Regions from separate parts of the Pseudomonas sp. p50(2008) genome, predicted to be linked through region 3. Evidence: predicted binding sites of a transcription regulator. Region 3 holds the regulator's gene; each other region holds the start of a gene.
The links. Region 3 encodes sigma-54, which starts transcription at its own class of promoters, with help from an activator protein. Its sites were predicted from a motif close to ANTGGCATNNANNTTGCTNT; they were not measured.
Positions count from the first base shown of each region.

Region 1: glnA (type I glutamate--ammonia ligase) is a predicted target of sigma-54. The motif match lies at 3,256-3,275, and genes of this name have one in related genera.
Region 2: flgB (flagellar basal body rod protein FlgB) is a predicted target of sigma-54. The motif match lies at 1,705-1,724, and genes of this name have one in related genera.

Region 1 is NZ_JACMYF010000004.1:413,620-419,875, reverse strand. It holds gene glnL (nitrogen regulation protein NR(II)) at 1-149, opposite strand, end outside; gene H7698_RS13610 (DUF4124 domain-containing protein) at 381-1,001, opposite strand; gene H7698_RS13605 (DUF4124 domain-containing protein) at 998-1,507, opposite strand; gene glnA (type I glutamate--ammonia ligase) at 1,752-3,158, opposite strand; gene thiI (tRNA uracil 4-sulfurtransferase ThiI) at 3,490-4,944, shown strand; gene typA (translational GTPase TypA) at 5,084-6,256, shown strand, end outside.
Region 2 is NZ_JACMYF010000009.1:383,284-389,539, reverse strand. It holds gene H7698_RS25330 (chemotaxis protein CheV) at 1-631, shown strand, start outside; gene cheR (protein-glutamate O-methyltransferase CheR) at 678-1,505, shown strand; gene flgB (flagellar basal body rod protein FlgB) at 1,767-2,177, shown strand; gene flgC (flagellar basal body rod protein FlgC) at 2,181-2,624, shown strand; gene flgD (flagellar hook assembly protein FlgD) at 2,640-3,365, shown strand; gene flgE (flagellar hook protein FlgE) at 3,397-4,722, shown strand; gene H7698_RS25300 (ribonucleoside-diphosphate reductase subunit alpha) at 4,877-6,256, opposite strand, start outside.
Region 3 is NZ_JACMYF010000003.1:553,247-559,502, reverse strand. It holds gene ptsN (PTS IIA-like nitrogen regulatory protein PtsN) at 2-466, opposite strand; gene hpf (ribosome hibernation-promoting factor, HPF/YfiA family) at 479-787, opposite strand; gene H7698_RS11045 (RNA polymerase factor sigma-54) at 861-2,354, opposite strand; gene lptB (LPS export ABC transporter ATP-binding protein) at 2,538-3,263, opposite strand; gene lptA (lipopolysaccharide transport periplasmic protein LptA) at 3,263-3,811, opposite strand; gene lptC (LPS export ABC transporter periplasmic protein LptC) at 3,798-4,370, opposite strand; gene H7698_RS11025 (KdsC family phosphatase) at 4,378-4,902, opposite strand; gene H7698_RS11020 (KpsF/GutQ family sugar-phosphate isomerase) at 4,902-5,876, opposite strand; gene H7698_RS11015 (ATP-binding cassette domain-containing protein) at 6,152-6,256, shown strand, end outside.

The DNA.
Region 1 (6,256 bases), on a different contig from region 3:
AACTGCCCATGGCTACGCTGGCCGCTGATGGCCAGCAGCATTTCAGCCGCCGGGTTCATGTACTCGAGGCGCAGCTCGGCGTCGAGCAGGATGGTGGCGGTGGTGAGGTTGTCGAGTAGCAATCGATGCAGTGCGTCGCTAATGGTCATCAGGACCTCTTTTGGAGCAGGGCGCGCGCATGAATAAAGCGCTGATGCGGGGAAAATGCAAAAACCAAACCAAGGCTCCGAAAAGAAGCGTTTAAGGCCTGAAACGGGCGTTTGACGCTCATTTACGTGGCGTTCTGCCAGCTATCACGGGTACTTTCGAACCAAAATGGGATGGAAGTTGGGAACGATGGCGCGATTCGCACCAATACAGTGCGCAATCGTAAGTGACAATTAAAAGAATCGCAGGAAGGGATTTTTTTCTTCTTCGGGTTTGTCTTTGAGCGGGCATTCGGGTCGCTGACCGTAATCGGTCAGCAAGCAGGGTTTGACCTGGCGTTTTTGCGCGAGGGAAATACGCAGCATGTGGAAGGGCTGGTTGGCAGTGCGCTCGACGGTGCGGCCCTGCTCGTCAATGATTTCCACCGACAGGTTGTGGGAGCCGCGGTCGAGGTTGTTCAGGGCAAACACCGGGCTCCGTCCGGGTTCGGACGTGGGCTGGCCGTCCACCAGCAGGCGATAGCGGTGACCTCGTTGCAGGCCGGGTTCGCTGGTGACGCTGACAATCAGTTCACCGGCGCTGCTGCGGACCGTGGCGTCGGGTTCCGGTATCAGCACTCTCAGCATGTCGTAATGAAACGGCGGTGGTGTTGCCGTTTTCTTCCCGATAATGACGGGTACTGCGCCGGTCGGGTTGGCGGACATCCGATTGCTCGGCGCCATCGGCACACGTTTGGCGTTGCCCGTGCCGGGTTGATCGGTGAAGACCCGATTGCCCTGGGCGTCGGTATAGGTGAAGACCTCGGCTGCCACGGGCAGCGCGATCAGGCAGGGCAGCAGCAGCCACGCCCTCACGGTTTATGGACCCGTTGCACAGTGAAGGTGATGGTCGGGCTTTGCTGAATGATGCTTTCTCCATCGATGACCTGAACGGCGAGGCTGTGTTCACCGCGGTCGATGTTGACCAGTTGCAGGATCGGTACGTTGCTCGGCTGGCCGTAAGGTTGATCATCCAGCAACAGCCTGAACAGATGAGGTCCTTGCAGGCGAGGTTTGATCTGCACATTGACCGTGAACGTGCCGTTGTTGGCGCGCAGGGCTTCGGTGGTGGGCAAGTTGGTCAGCTCAAGCACCTCATAGGCGCTCAGTGGCTGCTGACGGTTACTGGCTTCGGCAGCTGGTGCAGGAGGGGCCTGTCGCTCGACGCTGTTCAGGGGTGGCAAGTCGACAGGTTGCGCCTGCACGCCATCGGGCGGCTGATTGCTGTACGCGGTATTGCCGGCGGCGTCGGTGTACTTATAGATCTGCGCTGCGGCAGGCAGCGCGATCAGCAGCAACATCAATAGAAAACCACGACCCATAAAATCGACCAGAAACGAAAGCGTTGGGGTGCAGCATAGGTCAGGGCTGGCGGTTGACCCAAGTTGTTAACATTCGGGTGCATAAAAGCGAGATCAAAAGATCGCAGCCTTCGGCAGCTCCTACAGGTTGTACGCGTTCCAAAGTAGGAGCTGCCGAAGGCTGCGATCTTTTGACTTTGCCCACAAAAAAGGCCTCCCGAAGGAGGCCTCTTTTTGTCACGCCGCTTGCGCAGGCGCTACCGGATCAGCAGCTGTAGTACAGCTCGTATTCCAGTGGGTGTACGAAGGTACGGACCTTGATTTCTTCTTCGCTTTTCAGAGCGATGTAAGCGTCGATGAAGTCGTCGCTGAAAACGCCGCCTTTGGTCAGGAACGCACGACCTTTGTCCAGCTCTTCCAGGGCTTCTTTCAGGCTGCCGCAAACTTGTGGAATCTCTTTCGCCTCTTCAGGCGGCAGGTCGTACAGGTTTTTGTCGGCTGCATCGCCAGGGTGGATCTTGTTCTGGATACCGTCCAGGCCAGCCATTACCAAAGCAGCGAAGGCCAGGTACGGGTTGGCTGCCGGATCCGGGAAGCGAGCTTCGATACGGCGAGCGCGAGGGCTGGACACGTAAGGAATACGGATCGAAGCGGAACGGTTGCGAGCCGAGTAAGCCAGCATCACTGGCGCTTCGAAACCTGGAACCAGACGCTTGTAGGAGTTGGTCGACGGGTTGGTGAAGCCGTTCAGTGCCTTACCGTGCTTGATGATGCCGCCGATGAAGAACAGGGCGGTGTCGGACAGGCCGGCATAGCCTTCGCCAGCGAAGGTGTTCTTGCCTTCTTTAGCGATGGACAGGTGAACGTGCATACCCGAACCGTTATCGCCGTACAGAGGCTTAGGCATGAAGGTAGCAGTACGGCCGTAAGCAACAGCCACGTTGTGTACGCAATACTTCAGGGTCTGAACTTCGTCAGCCTTGGCGACCAGGGTGTTGAACTTCACACCGATTTCGTTCTGGCCAGCAGTTGCCACTTCGTGGTGGTGAACTTCGATGACCAGGCCCATTTCTTCCATGGCGTTGCACATGGAGGTACGGATTTCGTGGTCGTGGTCAAACGGTGGAACCGGGAAGTAGCCGCCTTTGATGCCTGGACGGTGGCCGTGGTTGCCGCCTTCGACGTCCTGGTCAGACATCCACGAACCTTGTTCGGAGATGATTTTGAACATCGAGCCGGAGATGTCCGACTTGAATTTCACTTGGTCGAAGATGAAGAACTCTGGCTCCGGGCCAACGAAAACGGTATCGCCGATACCGGTCGACTTCAGGTATTCCTCGGCACGCTTGGCGATCGCACGTGGGTCACGGTCGTAGCCCTGCATGGTCGACGGCTCGATGACGTCGCACACGATGATCAGCGTTGGGTCTTCGGTGAACGGATCGAGAACGGCAGTGCTGTCATCCGGCAGCAGGATCATGTCGGAAGCTTCGATGCCTTTCCAGCCAGCGATGGAGGAACCGTCGAACATTTTGCCTTCTTCGAAGAAAGCGTCATCCAGCGCGTCGCGAGCCGGCATGGTCACGTGGTGCTGAGTGCCTTTGGTGTCCGTGAAGCGCAGATCAATCCACTTGACGTCATGATCTTTGATGAGTTGAACCGACTTCGACATAGTGTCCTCCGGGTGGCTTCGGGCTTAAGTAGTGGATGCCCTTAGAATGTGGGTGATGCCGGCGCGAATACTCTGCCAAGGCAACCTGCCTCACAAGGGAGCAAATTGCATGCCAGTGCCCCACCGTGGGTTTTTTGCCCCAAATTCACGCTTATAAAGGCTTGATAATACGTTTACTGAAAAATATCGCCCTGTAATGTGGCGCTGCTTTCAGTAAATGACCTGTTTTGGTGCGCGCAAAACCTTCTGCACATTAACTGGTTAAACCTTGAGCAATTTCCGCTATAATCCGCGCCCCCCTTTTTCGGCTGGCCCAGCGCGCGCTGTTTTCATGAAACTAATCGTAAAAGTCTTCCCCGAGATCACCATCAAGAGCCGCCCGGTACGGATGCGTTTCATCCGCCAGTTGGCCAAAAACATCCGCACCGTGCTCCGCGACCTGGACCCGGCCGTGGTGGTGAACGGTGTGTGGGACAATCTCGAGCTTGAAACCCGCGTAGCCGAGCCCAAAGTACTGAAGGAGATGACCGAGCGCCTGAGCTGCATGCCGGGTATCGCGCATTTCCTGCAGGTCGACGAGTACCCTTTGGGCGACTTCGACGACATCGTTGCCAAGTGCAAACAGCACTTCGGCGACGCGCTGGCAGGGAAGATTTTTTCGGTGCGCTGCAAGCGTGCCGGCAAGCATGAATTCAGCTCGATGGACGTCGAGAAATACGTCGGCAGCCAGCTGCGTCGTCAGTGCGGCGCTGCCGGAATCTCGCTGAAAGAGCCGGAAATCGAAGTTCGCATCGAAATTCGCGACAAACGGTTGTTCGTGATCCACAACCAGCACAACAGCATCGGCGGTTATCCGCTGGGTGCCCTGGAACAGACACTTGTACTGATGTCCGGCGGCTTTGACTCCACCGTGGCCGCGTACCAGATCATGCGCCGCGGGCTGATGAGCCATTTCTGCTTCTTCAACCTGGGCGGAAGGGCCCATGAGCTGGGCGTGATGGAAGTCGCGCACTTCATCTGGAAGAAGTACGGAAGCTCCCAGCGCGTGTTATTTGTCAGTGTGCCGTTCGAGGAAGTACTGGGAGAAATTCTCGGGAAAGTCGATAACAGTCATATGGGTGTGGTTTTGAAGCGTATGATGTTGCGCGCTGCATCCCGAATCGCTGATCGGCTGGAGATCGAGGCGCTGGTTACCGGTGAAGCGATTTCCCAGGTATCGAGCCAGACACTGCCGAACCTGTCCGTGATCGACTGTGTGACCGACAAGCTGGTCTTGCGTCCGCTGATCGCCAGTCACAAGCAGGACATCATTGATCTGGCCAACGAAATCGGTACCGCCGATTTCGCCAAGCACATGCCGGAATACTGCGGGGTCATCTCGGTGAACCCCAAGACCCACGCCAAGCGTCCGCGCGTGGAGCATGAAGAGAAAGAATTCGACATGGCGGTCCTTGAGCGTGCGCTCGAGAACGCCAAACTGGTACCGATCGATCGCGTAATCGACGAATTGGGCCAGGACTTGCAGATCGAAGAAGTCAGCGAAGCACTGGCGGGCCAGATCATCATCGACATCCGTCACCCGGATGCCGCTGAAGACGACCCGATGGCAATTGCTGGCATTGAGGTACAGACGATGCCGTTTTATGCATTGAACGCTCGTTTCAAGGAACTGGACCCTACTCGCCAGTACCTGCTGTATTGCGACAAAGGCGTGATGAGTCGCCTGCATGCCCACCATTTGCTCAGTGAGGGGCATGCCAATGTGCGCGTTTATCGACCGAGCTAAGAGCCCGGGGCTGTATGCCTGTGGCCTGCGTCACCGGCCCCCCGACTCTGCCGTCAAGCTGTAACGGCAAGGCCTGACTCTACTGTAAATCGCTGCCAAGACTTGTCAGCACACCGAATCCTCTGATCGAGATACACAAGTGATCGAAAATCTACGCAACATCGCCATCATTGCTCACGTTGACCATGGTAAGACCACCCTGGTAGACAAACTCTTGCGTCAATCCGGCACCCTGGAGCGCAACGAGCTCAACGACGAGCGCGTGATGGACTCCAACGACCAGGAGAAAGAGCGCGGTATTACCATTCTGGCGAAAAACACCGCCATCAACTGGAACGGCTACCACATCAACATCGTGGACACCCCGGGCCACGCCGACTTCGGCGGCGAAGTTGAACGCGTAATGTCGATGGTTGACTCCGTTCTGCTGCTGGTTGACGCTCAAGACGGCCCTATGCCGCAAACCCGTTTCGTGACCAAGAAGGCTTTCGAAGCCGGCCTGCGTCCAATCGTGGTCATCAACAAGGTTGACCGTCCAGGCGCACGTCCGGACTGGGTTCTGGACCAGATCTTCGACCTGTTCGACAACCTCGGTGCTACCGAAGAACAGCTGGACTTCAAAGTCGTCTACGCCTCGGCCCTGAACGGCATTGCCGGTCTGGAACACACCGACATGGCTGAAGACATGACCCCGCTGTACCAGTCGATCGTCGACAACGTACCAGCACCGAAAGTTGACCGTGACGGTCCGTTCCAGATGCAAATCTCGGCACTGGACTACAACAGCTTCCTGGGCATCATCGGCGTTGGCCGTATCGCTCGTGGTCGCGTCAAGCCGAACACCCAGGTTGTTGCGATCGATGCAGACGGCAAGCGCCGTAACGGTCGTATCCTGAAGCTGATGGGTCACCACGGTCTGCACCGTATCGACGTTGAAGAAGCAGCTGCCGGCGATATCGTCTGCATCAGCGGCTTCGACCAGTTGTTCATCTCCGACACTCTGTGCGACCCACTGAACGTCGAAGCGATGAAGCCGCTGACCGTTGACGAACCAACCGTTTCGATGACCTTCCAGGTTAACGACTCGCCGTTCTGCGGCCGTGAAGGCAAGTTCGTCACCAGCCGTAACATCAAAGAGCGTCTGGACAAAGAACTGCTCTACAACGTTGCCCTGCGCGTTGAAGAAGGCGACACCGCCGACAAGTTCAAAGTCTCCGGCCGTGGTGAGCTGCACCTCTCGGTACTGATCGAAACCATGCGTCGCGAAGGCTTCGAAATGGGTGTTGGTCGTCCGGAAGTGATCATCCGCATG
Region 2 (6,256 bases), on a different contig from region 3:
CCAGGGTTTCCTGGTGCGCTCGGTGGAACGCATCGTCAACATGAACTGGGAGGAGATCCATCCGCCGCCCAAGGGCACTGGACGCGATCACTACCTCACGGCAGTGACCCGCGTTGACAATCAGCTAGTCGAAATCATCGACGTCGAGAAAGTCCTGGCGGAAGTGGCGCCGACACCGGAAGCGATTTCCGTGGGCGTCGTGGATGTCGAAACCCAGCACAAGGCGCTGTCCCTGCGCGTGCTGACGGTCGACGACTCGTCGGTGGCACGCAAGCAGGTCTCGCGTTGTCTACAAACGGTCGGCGTCGAAGTGGTGGCGCTGAACGACGGTCGGCAAGCGCTGGATTACCTGCGCAAGTTGGTCGATGAAGGTAAAAAGCCGGAAGAAGAGTTCCTGATGATGATTTCCGACATCGAGATGCCGGAAATGGACGGGTACACCCTCACCGCCGAGATCCGCAGTGACCCTCGCATGCAAAAGCTTCATATCATCCTGCATACTTCGTTGTCGGGGGTGTTCAATCAGGCGATGGTCAAGAAAGTCGGTGCCGATGACTTCCTTGCCAAATTCCGCCCTGATGACCTGGCATCCCGGGTAGTCGACCGGATCAAAGCAGCAGATATCAGCTAGGGGCCTTTTGTCCCTGGCGGTCAACACGAGTTAAGAGGCGGCATCATTGTCTACGGGTAATTTGGATTTCGAACAGTTCCGGGTATTCCTGGAAAAAGCCTGTGGCATTTTGCTTGGTGAAAACAAGCAGTACCTGGTATCGAGCCGTCTCAACAAACTGATGGAGCAGCAAGGCATCAAGTCCCTGGGTGAGCTGGTCCAGCGCATCCAGACCCAGCCGCGCAGTGGTTTGCGCGAGATGGTGGTTGATGCCATGACGACCAACGAAACCCTGTGGTTTCGTGACACCTATCCGTTTGAAGTCTTGAAGAACAAGGTACTGCCGGAAGCGATCAAGGCGGCGCCCGGCCAGCGCCTGCGAATCTGGTCGGCCGCGTGCTCGTCGGGTCAGGAACCGTATTCGCTGTCGATGTCGATCGATGAGTTCGAGCGGGTCAACCTGGGGCAATTGAAGATGGGTGTGCAGATCGTTGCCACTGATCTTTCCGGCACCATGCTGACCAACTGCAAGACTGGCGAGTACGACAGCCTGGCAATCGGTCGTGGTCTTTCGCCCGAGCGTCTGCAGCGTTATTTCGATCCCAAGGGACCGGGACGCTGGGCCATCAAGGCGCCGATCAAGAGTCGGGTGGAGTTTCGCTCGTTCAATCTGCTGGACAGTTACGCGGCGCTTGGCAAGTTCGACATCGTGTTCTGTCGCAACGTGTTGATCTACTTCTCCGCCGAGGTGAAGAAAGACATCCTGTTGCGCATCCATAGCACGTTGAAACCGGGGGGCTATCTGTTCCTCGGCGCTTCCGAAGCGCTGAATGGATTGCCGGATCATTACCAGATGGTCCAGTGCAGCCCAGGGATCATTTACCAGGCGAAGTGATGCAATTGCGGCAGACATAAAAAAGGGAGTCCTCAGGGGCTCCCTTTTTTATGTCTGCCGCAATTGCAGCTCCTACACGGATAGGTGTTGTCCTTGGAAAGCGGCAGAAAAGCGGCAGGCGGCGGAAGTCGATTGCCGCTTTTCTGTCATTGCCACCCTTGCCACTGCCCGCAAACCCACTGTTTGCGGGGTTTTTCCGATTGGCACGCGGCTTGCTAAGTTCACCGTACGAAAAATCAGGTCACCCGAAGGTTTCCCGACATGAGCATCAGCTTCGATAAAGCGCTCGGTATTCACCAACAGGCTCTCAACTTCCGCGCACAGCGTGCCGAAGTCCTGGCCAACAACATCGCCAACGCGGACACCCCGAACTACAAGGCTCGGGATCTGGACTTCTCGAAGGTGCTTGCCGAACAGAGCGAGAAAACCAAGAGCGGCGGCGGTTTCGCGCTGAACATGACCAACAGCCGTCATATCGAGGCCCAAGGCTTGGACAGCGGTGACGAGTCATTGCTGTATCGCACGCCGATGCAACCGTCGATTGATCAGAACACCGTGGACGCCCAGCTGGAACAGTCGAACTACGCGGAAAACTCCGTCAACTTCCAGGCCAGCTTCACCTTGCTCAACAGTAAATTCAAAGGGCTGATTTCAGCCCTGCGCGGAGAGTAATTCATGTCCCTGTCCAGTGTTTTCAACATTGCCGGTAGCGGCATGAGTGCCCAGACCACTCGCCTGAACACCGTCGCCAGTAACATCGCCAACGCCGAGACCGTCTCGTCGAGCATCGATCAAACCTACCGCGCGCGTCATCCGGTGTTCGCCACCATGTTCCAGGGTGGCCAGAGCGGCGGCAGCGATTCGCTGTTCCAGAATCAGGACGCGGCGGGTCAGGGTGTGCAAGTGCTGGGTGTGGTCGAAGACCAGAGCAACCTGGAGGCTCGCTACGAGCCGAACCATCCGGCTGCTGATGCCAAGGGCTATGTCTACTACCCGAACGTCAACGTCGTGGAGGAAATGGCCGACATGATTTCCGCGAGCCGGTCCTTTCAGACCAACGCCGAAATGATGAACACGGCCAAAACCATGATGCAGAAGGTCCTGACTCTCGGTCAGTGATAAGGGGCGACTCAGATGAGTGTTACCGATACGACAAGCGGTTTGAGCCTCAACGACATCCTGGCCAACTCCTCGATCAAGAACACCTCCACCACCAGTGATGGCCTGGCGTCGGCAACCAATAGCGCTGCCGGCAAAAAAGCCCTGGGCAAAGACGCGTTCCTGCAGTTGCTGGTGACCCAGCTGAAAAACCAGAATCCGCTCGAACCGCAGGACAACGGCGAGTTCGTCGCCCAATTGGCGCAGTTCAGCAGTCTGGAAGGCATCACCACACTCAACGATACGGTGAGTGGCATTGCCGGTAACTACAACTCGTCGCAGGCTTTGCAGGCCTCGTCGCTTGTGGGGCGTTCCGTGATCGCGCCTAGCGATAAAGCGGTTGTCGATACCTCCAAGAGCATGACCGGTACCGTGGCCATTCCGGGCTCTGTCCCTGCGGTCGCGCTGAAGATTTCCGACAAGGACGGCAAGGTCGTCCGCACCATCGACATGGGCAGCCAGACTGCCGGCAATGCCAGCTTTATCTGGGACGGAAAAGACAGCGCGGGTAATACGGTCGAGTCGGGTACTTACACCTTCGCGGCGACGGCCACCATCGACAGCCAGGCTGTATCGCTGGTCACCAACCTGCCAGCGACGGTCAACAGCGTGACCATCAGCCAGACGGGCGGTGAGTTGATGCTCAACCTCGCCGGGCTGGGCAGCATCGCCCTGTCCAAAGTACAAACCATTGGTATGTAAAGCCGACTAACCCGGCATAAAGGAGTGAAACATGTCTTTCAATATCGGCCTTAGCGGTCTCTTTGCAGCCAACAAACAACTGGACGTGACCGGCAACAACATCGCCAACGTCGCGACCACCGGTTTCAAATCGTCCCGTGCGGAATTCGAAGACGTCTACTCGGCCACCAAGCTGGGTACCGGAAGCAAGGTCGTCGGCAGCGGTGTGCGCCTGGCCAACGTTTCCCAGCAATTCACCCAGGGCGATATCAGCAGCACCGGTAACGTACTGGACATGGGCATCAACGGCTCCGGTTTCTTCGTGCTCAATAACAGCGGTTCGCTGTCCTACACCCGCGCCGGTACGTTCAAGGTCGACAAGGACGGTTATGTCACCAACACCGACGGCACTTCCCGGCTGCAGGGCTACGGTGTGGATGCCAGCGGCAAGATCCAGAACGGTATGTTGACCGACCTGCGTATCGACACCTCCAACCTGGCTCCGAAGTCGAGTAGCGCGGTGTCGTCGACGATTAACCTGAACTCCACGGATAAGGTCATTGACCAGACCGTTGCCACCAACAAATTCGATCCAACCAAGTCTGAGACCTATAGCAAGCAATTCAATACGCCGATCTACGACAGCCAGGGCAACCAGCACGAGATGAATCAGTACATGGTGAAAACCAGTGCTAACACGTGGGATACCTACACGCTGATCGATGGACGCAACATGGACGGCAGCCTGCCGACCAACCCGGTTCCTTCGACCATGACATTTGACTCGGCTGGCAAACTAACCCAAATCAGCACGCCAGTGACTCCGCCGACGACTCCGCCGACTTCGACCATCAGCAATGAGCTGAAGGTGACCAACTGGGTTCCAGGTACTGTGACCGACGGCGTGTGGAAGGCCAACGGCGCCAGCTCCAACCCGGATGGCGTGACCATCGCCATGGGCAACACCACCCAATACAACGCCGACACCGCACGTTCGATTCCGGTACAGAACGGCTACGCCACTGGCCAGATCACCAACCTGACCATTGATGGCAGCGGCGTACTGCTGGCGAATTTCAGTAATTACCAAACCAAGCCGATCGGCCAGATATCGTTGGCCAGCTTTACCAATGAACAAGGCCTGCAAGCGGTCGGTGGCACTGCCTGGAAAGAAACCTACTCATCGGGTATTCCGGGCTACGACTCGCCGGAAACCGGTAGCCTGGGTACGATCCGCTCCAATTCCCTGGAAGAGTCCAACGTCAACGTGACCAATGAACTGGTCGACCTGATCAAGGCGCAGAGTAACTACCAGGCGAACGCGAAGACCATCTCCACCCAGAGCACCATCATGCAGACCATCATTCAGATGACCTGATGCTGGTTGGGTTGTAGCGTTAAATAAAAACCCCTCGGAAGAGGGGTTTTTCATACCTGTACGTATATCAAGATCTTCTGATGTTTAAAGACCTGAAAAAGAAAACCCCCGACACGCCTGAGGCCTGTCGGGGGTTTCGTTTTACCGGCTCAGCTTATTGGCAAGCTTCGCAATCCGGCTCGTCGATGGCGCAAGCCTTCGGCACTGGAGCTGGACCGGCTGGAGCTGCCAGAACCGAATCTTCACCGTGGTTGCCGCCGCTCGAAACAGCGTTCAGCTTGCCCGTGTTGATGGTCGACTTCTCGGTGCTGGTCGCTGCCAGGGCACGGAGGTAGTAAGTGGTTTTCAGACCACGGTACCAAGCCATGCGGTAGGTGACGTCGAGCTTCTTGCCCGAAGCGCCAGCGATGTACAGGTTCAGCGACTGAGCCTGGTCGATCCACTTCTGACGACGGCTTGCCGCGTCAACGATCCACTTGGTGTCCACTTCGAACGCCGTTGCATAGAGCTCTTTGAGTTCTTGCGGGATACGCTCGATCTGCTGCACCGAACCATCGTAGTACTTCAGGTCGTTGATCATGACCGAATCCCACAGACCGCGAGCCTTCAGGTCGCGAACCAGGTACGGGTTGATCACGGTGAATTCGCCCGACAGGTTCGATTTCACGTAGAGGTTCTGGTAGGTCGGTTCGATCGACTGCGAGACGCCAGTGATGTTGGCGATGGTCGCGGTCGGCGCGATGGCCATGATGTTGGAGTTACGAATGCCTTTCTGTACACGGGCGCGAACCGGTGCCCAGTCCAGGGATTCGTTCAGGTCAACGTCGATGTACTTCTGGCCACGTTGCTCGATCAGGATCTGTTGCGAATCCAGCGGCAGGATGCCCTTGGACCACAGCGAACCCTGGAACGTCTCGTAGGCACCGCGCTCGTCAGCCAGGTCGCAGGAAGCCTGGATCGCGTAGTAGCTGACCGCTTCCATCGACTTGTCGGCGAACTCGACGGCAGCGTCGGAACCGTAAGGAATATGCTGCAGGTACAGCGCGTCCTGGAAGCCCATGATGCCCAGACCGACTGGACGGTGCCTGAAGTTGGAGTTCTTCGCTTGTGGCACCGAGTAGTAGTTGATGTCGATAACGTTATCGAGCATGCGAACGGCAGTGTTTACGGTGCGTTCCAGCTTGGCGGTGTCCAGCTTGCCGTTGACAATGTGGTTCGGCAGGTTGATCGAGCCCAGGTTGCAAACGGCGATCTCGTCCTTGTTGGTGTTCAAGGTGATCTCGGTGCACAGGTTCGAGCTGTGAACCACGCCCACGTGCTGCTGCGGGCTGCGCAGGTTGCAAGGGTCTTTGAAGGTCAGCCAAGGGTGGCCGGTTTCAAACAGCATGGACAGCATTTTGCGCCACAGGTCTTTGGCCTGAATGGTCTTGAACAGCTTGATCTTGCCCGGGTACTCGGACAGGGCTTCGTAGTACTCGTAACGCTCTTCGAAAGCCTTGCCGGTCAGGTCGTGCAGGTCCGGTACTTCGGATGG
Region 3 (6,256 bases):
ATTACTGACCGTTCTGCTCGTCCAGGACAACCTGATACAAGGCTTCATTGCTCGAGGCACTACGCAGTTTTTCGCGCACTTCCTTGCGATCGAGCATGCTGGCGATCTGACGAAGTAGCTCCAGGTGCGCATCGGTGGCGGCTTGCGGGACCAGCAGAACAAACAGCAGGTCAACCGGAGCGCCGTCGATGGCGTCGAAATCGATGGGGGCGTCCAGGTGCATCAATGCACTGATTGGACTTTCGCAGCCTTTGAGGCGGCAGTGGGGGATCGCGATGCCGTTGCCAAAACCGGTAGAACCGAGTTTTTCACGGGCGACCAGGCTCTCGAAGACATCCTGCATGGCCAGATCCGGCACTTCGCGGTGGATTAGGTTGGCAATTTGCTCGAGGGCTTTCTTTTTGCTGCCGCCCGGCACGTTCACGAGGGAACGGCCGGGGGTCAGGATGCTTTCAAGTCGGATCATGGGTTGGGAGTGTTAACGACCGGTTGCGCCCTGGAGGAGGCTCTGGGTCTTTTCCTTATGCTTTTTGAGTTGGCGATCCAGCTTGTCGGTCAGCAGGTCGATGGCGGCATACATGTCTGAATGCTCTGCGTTGGCGACCACTTCTCCGCCGGGGATATGCAGCGTGGCTTCGATTTTCTGCAGCAGCTTCTCGACAGTCATCGTGACTTGCACGTTTGTGATCTTGTCGAAATGCCTCTCTAACCGGTCGAGTTTTTCGCCGATATAGGTGCGCAGGGGTTCGGTCACTTCCAGTTGGTGTCCACTGATGTTGACTTGCATACAGCTTCTCCTTCGTTGCCAGTGCATAAAGCGGTAGATCAGATGATCTACCACTGGAACGCTGTGGCGTGGCTTACATCAACCGCTTACGTTCGCTCGAAGGCGCGATCCCGAGGGATTCGCGGTACTTGGCGACGGTGCGGCGAGCCACCTGAATGCCTTGTGCCTCCAGTAAACCAGCGATCTTGCTGTCACTCAACGGCTTTTTCTGATTTTCCGCGGCAACCAGTTTTTTGATGATCGCGCGGATCGCCGTGGAAGAGCATTCGCCGCCTTCGGAAGTGCTGACGTGGCTGGAGAAAAAATATTTCAGTTCATAAATGCCCCGGGGGGTATGCATGAATTTTTGCGTGGTTACCCGTGAAATCGTCGACTCGTGCATGCCCACCGCCTCAGCGATGTCATGCAGTACCAGCGGTTTCATGGCTTCGTCGCCATACTCCAGAAAACCGCGCTGATGCTCGACGATCTGGGTGGCTACTTTCATCAACGTTTCGTTGCGGCTTTGCAGGCTCTTGATGAACCAGCGAGCTTCCTGCAACTGATTGCGCATGAAGGTGTTGTCTGCGCTGGTATCGGCGCGGCGAACAAAGCCGGCGTATTGGGCGTTGACCCGCAGTCGAGGCACCGATTCCTGGTTGAGCTCGACCAGCCAGCGTTCGTTGTCCTTGCGCACGATCACATCAGGAACGACGTATTCGGCTTCACTGGATTCGATTTGCGAGCCCGGGCGTGGATTAAGACTCTGAACCAGTTCGATCACCTGGCGCAGTTCGTCTTCCTTCAGCTTCATGCGGCGCATCAGCTGGCTGTAATCACGGCTGCCCAGCAGGTCGATGTAATCGGTGACCAAACGCTTGGCTTCGGCGAGCCAAGGGGTTTTGGCGGGCAACTGGCGCAGTTGCAACAGCAGGCATTCACCCAGGTTACGGGCGGCGATGCCGGCGGGTTCGAATTGCTGGATGCGGTGCAGGACGGCTTCGATTTCATCGAGCTCGATGTCCAGTTCCGGGTCGAAGGCTTCGAGAATTTCCTCGAGGGTTTCGTCCAGATAGCCCTGATTATTGATGCAATCGATCAGGGTCACGGCGATCAGGCGATCAGTGTCGGACATCGGTGCCAGGTTCAGTTGCCATAGCAAGTGGCTTTGCAGGCTTTCGCCGGCGGATGTGCGGGTGGTGAAATCCCACTCGTCGTCATCGTTGCTAGGCAGGCTGCTGGCGCTGGTCTGGTAGACGTCTTCCCACGCGGTATCAACAGGCAATTCGTTAGGGATGCGCTCGTTCCAGTCACCTTCCTCGAGGTTGTCCACCGTAGGGGCGGTTTCCTGGTAGGAGGGTTCCGAAACATCGGCGTTAGGTTGCTGTTCGGCTTTGTCGGCCAAAGGATCGGCGTTGTCGAAGTCGTCGCCTTCTTCCTGGCGTTCGAGCATCGGATTGGACTCCAGAGCCTCCTGGATTTCCTGTTGCAGGTCCAGGGTCGACAATTGGAGAAGGCGGATGGCCTGTTGCAGCTGAGGTGTCATCGTCAGCTGCTGGCCCATTCTCAAGACTAGCGATGGTTTCATGGCAGGGGCTTAAACCTTATTCGCCGGCGCGCTTGCGCCATCCACTACAGGGCGCCGAGGCGCCAAACATAAGCAAATTATATGCCCGAAACCGCAGCGTTTGCCTAGAGCGCTGTAACAATAAAAAAACGTTGATTTTTTATCGGTACGAGCGCTCGGACGAATGACCAGGCACTTCCGCGCTTACAAGCGGAACTCGTGCCCCAGGTACACTTCCTTGACCAAGTCGTTGGCCAGGATCGTGGCGGAGTCGCCTTCGGCAATCAGTTGGCCATCGTTGACGATATACGCCGTTTCGCAAATATCCAGGGTTTCACGGACGTTGTGGTCAGTGATCAGGACGCCGATGCCCTTGGCCTTGAGGTGATAAATGATCTGCTTGATGTCACCCACCGAAATCGGGTCCACGCCGGCGAACGGTTCGTCGAGGAGGATGAATTTCGGGTTGGTGGCCAGCGCGCGTGCAATCTCCACGCGGCGACGTTCACCGCCGGACAGGCTCATGCCGAGGTTGTCGCGAATGTGGCTGATGTGAAATTCCTGAAGCAGGCTTTCGAGCTCCTTCCGGCGGCCCGCCTTGTCGAGTTCCTTGCGGGTCTCGAGGATCGCCATGATGTTATCGGCCACCGACAGTTTGCGGAAGATCGACGCCTCTTGCGGAAGATAGCCGATACCGGCCTTGGCTCGGCCGTGCATTGGCTGATGGCTGACGTCGAGGTCATCGATCAGTACACGGCCCTGATCGGCCTGCACGAGGCCGACAATCATATAAAAGCAGGTGGTCTTGCCGGCGCCGTTGGGCCCGAGCAAACCGACGATCTGACCGCTGTCGATGGACAGGCTGACATCACGCACAACCTGGCGGCTCTTGTAGGCTTTGGCCAGATGCTGAGCTTTCAGAGTTGCCATTACTGGGCCTTCTGCTCGTCGGTTTTCTTTTTAGGTTGAATCACCATGTCAATGCGTGGACGCGACTCGGTCACCTTGCTACCTGTAGCGCGACCAGCGCTCGCCAGCTTTTTCTCGGTGTCATAGACGATTTTCTCGCCTTGAGTGACGTTGTTGTCCTTGTCGATGACCTTGGCCTTGTCGATCAGTACAACGCGGTTTTGCGTGGCGTGGTACTGGATGGTCACACCCCAGCCCTGAACGGGTTTGGCATCGCCGGCGGTTTGCAGTTGCTCGAAGTAAGCCAGGTTGCCGACCGAGGTCACCACGTCGATGTCGCCATTCGGCGCGCGGGTCATGGTTACCTTGTTACCGGTAACCTTCATCGACCCTTGGGTGATGATCACGTCGCCGGTGTAAGTGGCAACACCGTTCTTGTCGTCCAGTTGGGCATCGTCGGCCTGAATGCGAATTGGCTGTTGCTGATCGTTCGGCAGAGCCCAGGCGCTCACGCTTCCCAGTGCTGCGCCCAGACTGAGCAAAATAGGGAGGGTTTTAACGAGCCTCATACTGTCCTCTTACGTTCGATAGCAGGTGTATCCTGCTTTCTTTCAAATACGCTTTCATTCCCGTACCAGTCGAGACGCCACCGGCGCCGTCGATTCTAACGGGTTGCTCGGTCTGCGCATATTGCTCCTGCGGGAACACCGTCATGCGAGTACTGGTGATCAAGGTGTCGCGATTCTTCTCGTCGGTGCGTTTGACGCGGACGTTGTCAATCAGTTCGACTTCGGTGCCGCCTGAGTTCACTTCACCGCGTTCGCTGGTGACGTGCCATGGAAAATCTGTACCGCGGTACATGTTCAGGTCGGGTTTGGTAACCAGAGTAATGTCCGTGGCTTTCACGTGCTCGGCTTTCTCCGAGGTCATTTCATACTGCACTTTGCCGTCTTCGAGGTATTGCAGCGTGTGAGTGTTGGTCGCATACCAATCGATAGGGCTTTCTTCTGTATTGGTCGGAGGCTTGTCGAGGAAGCGTTCCGGGCTGATGTTCCAGTAGCCGACCGCGGCAAATATCGCCGCGATGCAACCGAACACCAATATGTTGCGAAACTTTTTGCTCAGCATAATGGGCTCACAGGTATGCAGCGTTCGCCGCATCAAGGCGGCCTTGGGCACGCAGGATCAATTCGCAGAATTCGCGAGCGGCACCTTCACCACCACGGGCATGAGTGACGCCATCAGCATGTTCGCGCACGAAACTGGCGGCATTGGCCACTGCCATGCCCAGGCCTACGCGGCGTATCACCGGCAGGTCCGGCAGATCGTCGCCGAGGTAGGCGACCTGTTCATAGCTTAGGCCGAGTTGGGCAAGAAGCTCGTCAAGCACCACCAGTTTGTCTTCGCGACCCTGGTAGAGGTGGGGAATGCCGAGATTTTTTGCCCGGCGCTCAACCACCGGAGTCTTGCGACCGCTGATGATAGCGGTCTGAACGCCGGCTGCCATCAACATCTTGATGCCCTGGCCGTCGAGGGTGCTGAAGGTTTTGAATTCGCTGCCATCTTCAAGGAAGTAAAGGCGTCCGTCAGTCAGGACACCATCGACGTCGAAGATCGCCAGCTTGATGTTCTTGCCGCGTTGCAGCAGATCGGTACTCATTACATGACTCCCGCGCGGAGCAGGTCGGAGAGGTTGAAGGCGCCGATCGGACGGTCCTCCTTGTCCACGACCACCAGGGCGTTGATTCGATGGTCTTCCATGATTTTCAGGGCTTCCGCGGCCAGCATGTCGGCGCGTGCGGTTTTGCCGTGAACCGTCATGACCTGGTCGATGGTTGCATTATGGATGTCGATGGCGCGGTCGAGGGTGCGGCGCAAATCACCGTCGGTAAAGATCCCGGCGAGTGTGCCGTCGGTTTCCAGGATCGCGGTCATTCCCAGGCCCTTGCGGGTCATTTCCATCAAGGCGTCCTTCAGCAGGGTGCCGCGCGGAACCTGCGGCAGCGCTTCACCCGCGTGCATGACGTTTTCCACTTTGAGCAGAAGACGACGGCCAAGGGCGCCACCTGGATGGGAAAAGGCGAAGTCTTCAGCGGTGAAGCCGCGTGCTTCCAGCAATGCGACGGCCAGCGCGTCACCCATGACCAGGGCGGCAGTGGTCGACGACGTGGGCGCCAGGTTCAGCGGGCACGCCTCATGTTCGACGTGGACGTTGAGGTTGACCTCGGCGGCTTTGGCCAGCGTCGAGTCAGGATTGCCGGTCATGCTGATCAGCTGGATGCCCAGGCGCTTGATCAGGGGCAGCAGGGTCACGATCTCGGAGGTCGAGCCGGAGTTGGACAGGGCAAGGATGACGTCGTCACGGGTGATCATGCCCATGTCGCCGTGACTGGCTTCGGCCGGGTGCACGAAAAAGGCCGTGGTGCCAGTACTGGCGAGCGTGGCAGCGATCTTGGTGCCGATGTGCCCGGATTTCCCCATGCCGACTACGACTAGGCGGCCTTTGCTGGCCAGAATCATCTCGCACGCGCGTACGAAATCTGCATCGATACGTGGAAGCAAGCCTTGTACGGCTTCCAGTTCGAGGCGGATGGTGCGTTGTGCTGATTGAACAAGCTCGCTGGATTGGCTCATGTCGGGAATCGTATAGCCTGATGAAAAGGCGGCGATTATAGCGGTTATGATCGAAACCCTCACGTAAGTTCGTCGCGCTTTGTCACTCCCTGTTACTAATCCGCTCTGAATGAGGCTTTTGCCCGTTCATGTGTCTGAATATCGGCCGGCTTTAGCCTTGGGCGGCGAGCCGTTGCAGTGATATAGTTCGCCGCCAGTTCGGCCTGTCCGGGAGGTATGTGCTTTCGCCAGAAAGTCAGGCGTCCGAGTGTGAGGCTGCATCGCAAGGAGTTTAGATGAGTGCCGATAACGCCTACGCGGTCGAGCTGAAGGGACTGACCTTCAAGCGCGGTGCGCGCAGCATTTTCAATAACGTCGATATCCGTATCCCGCGCGGCAAG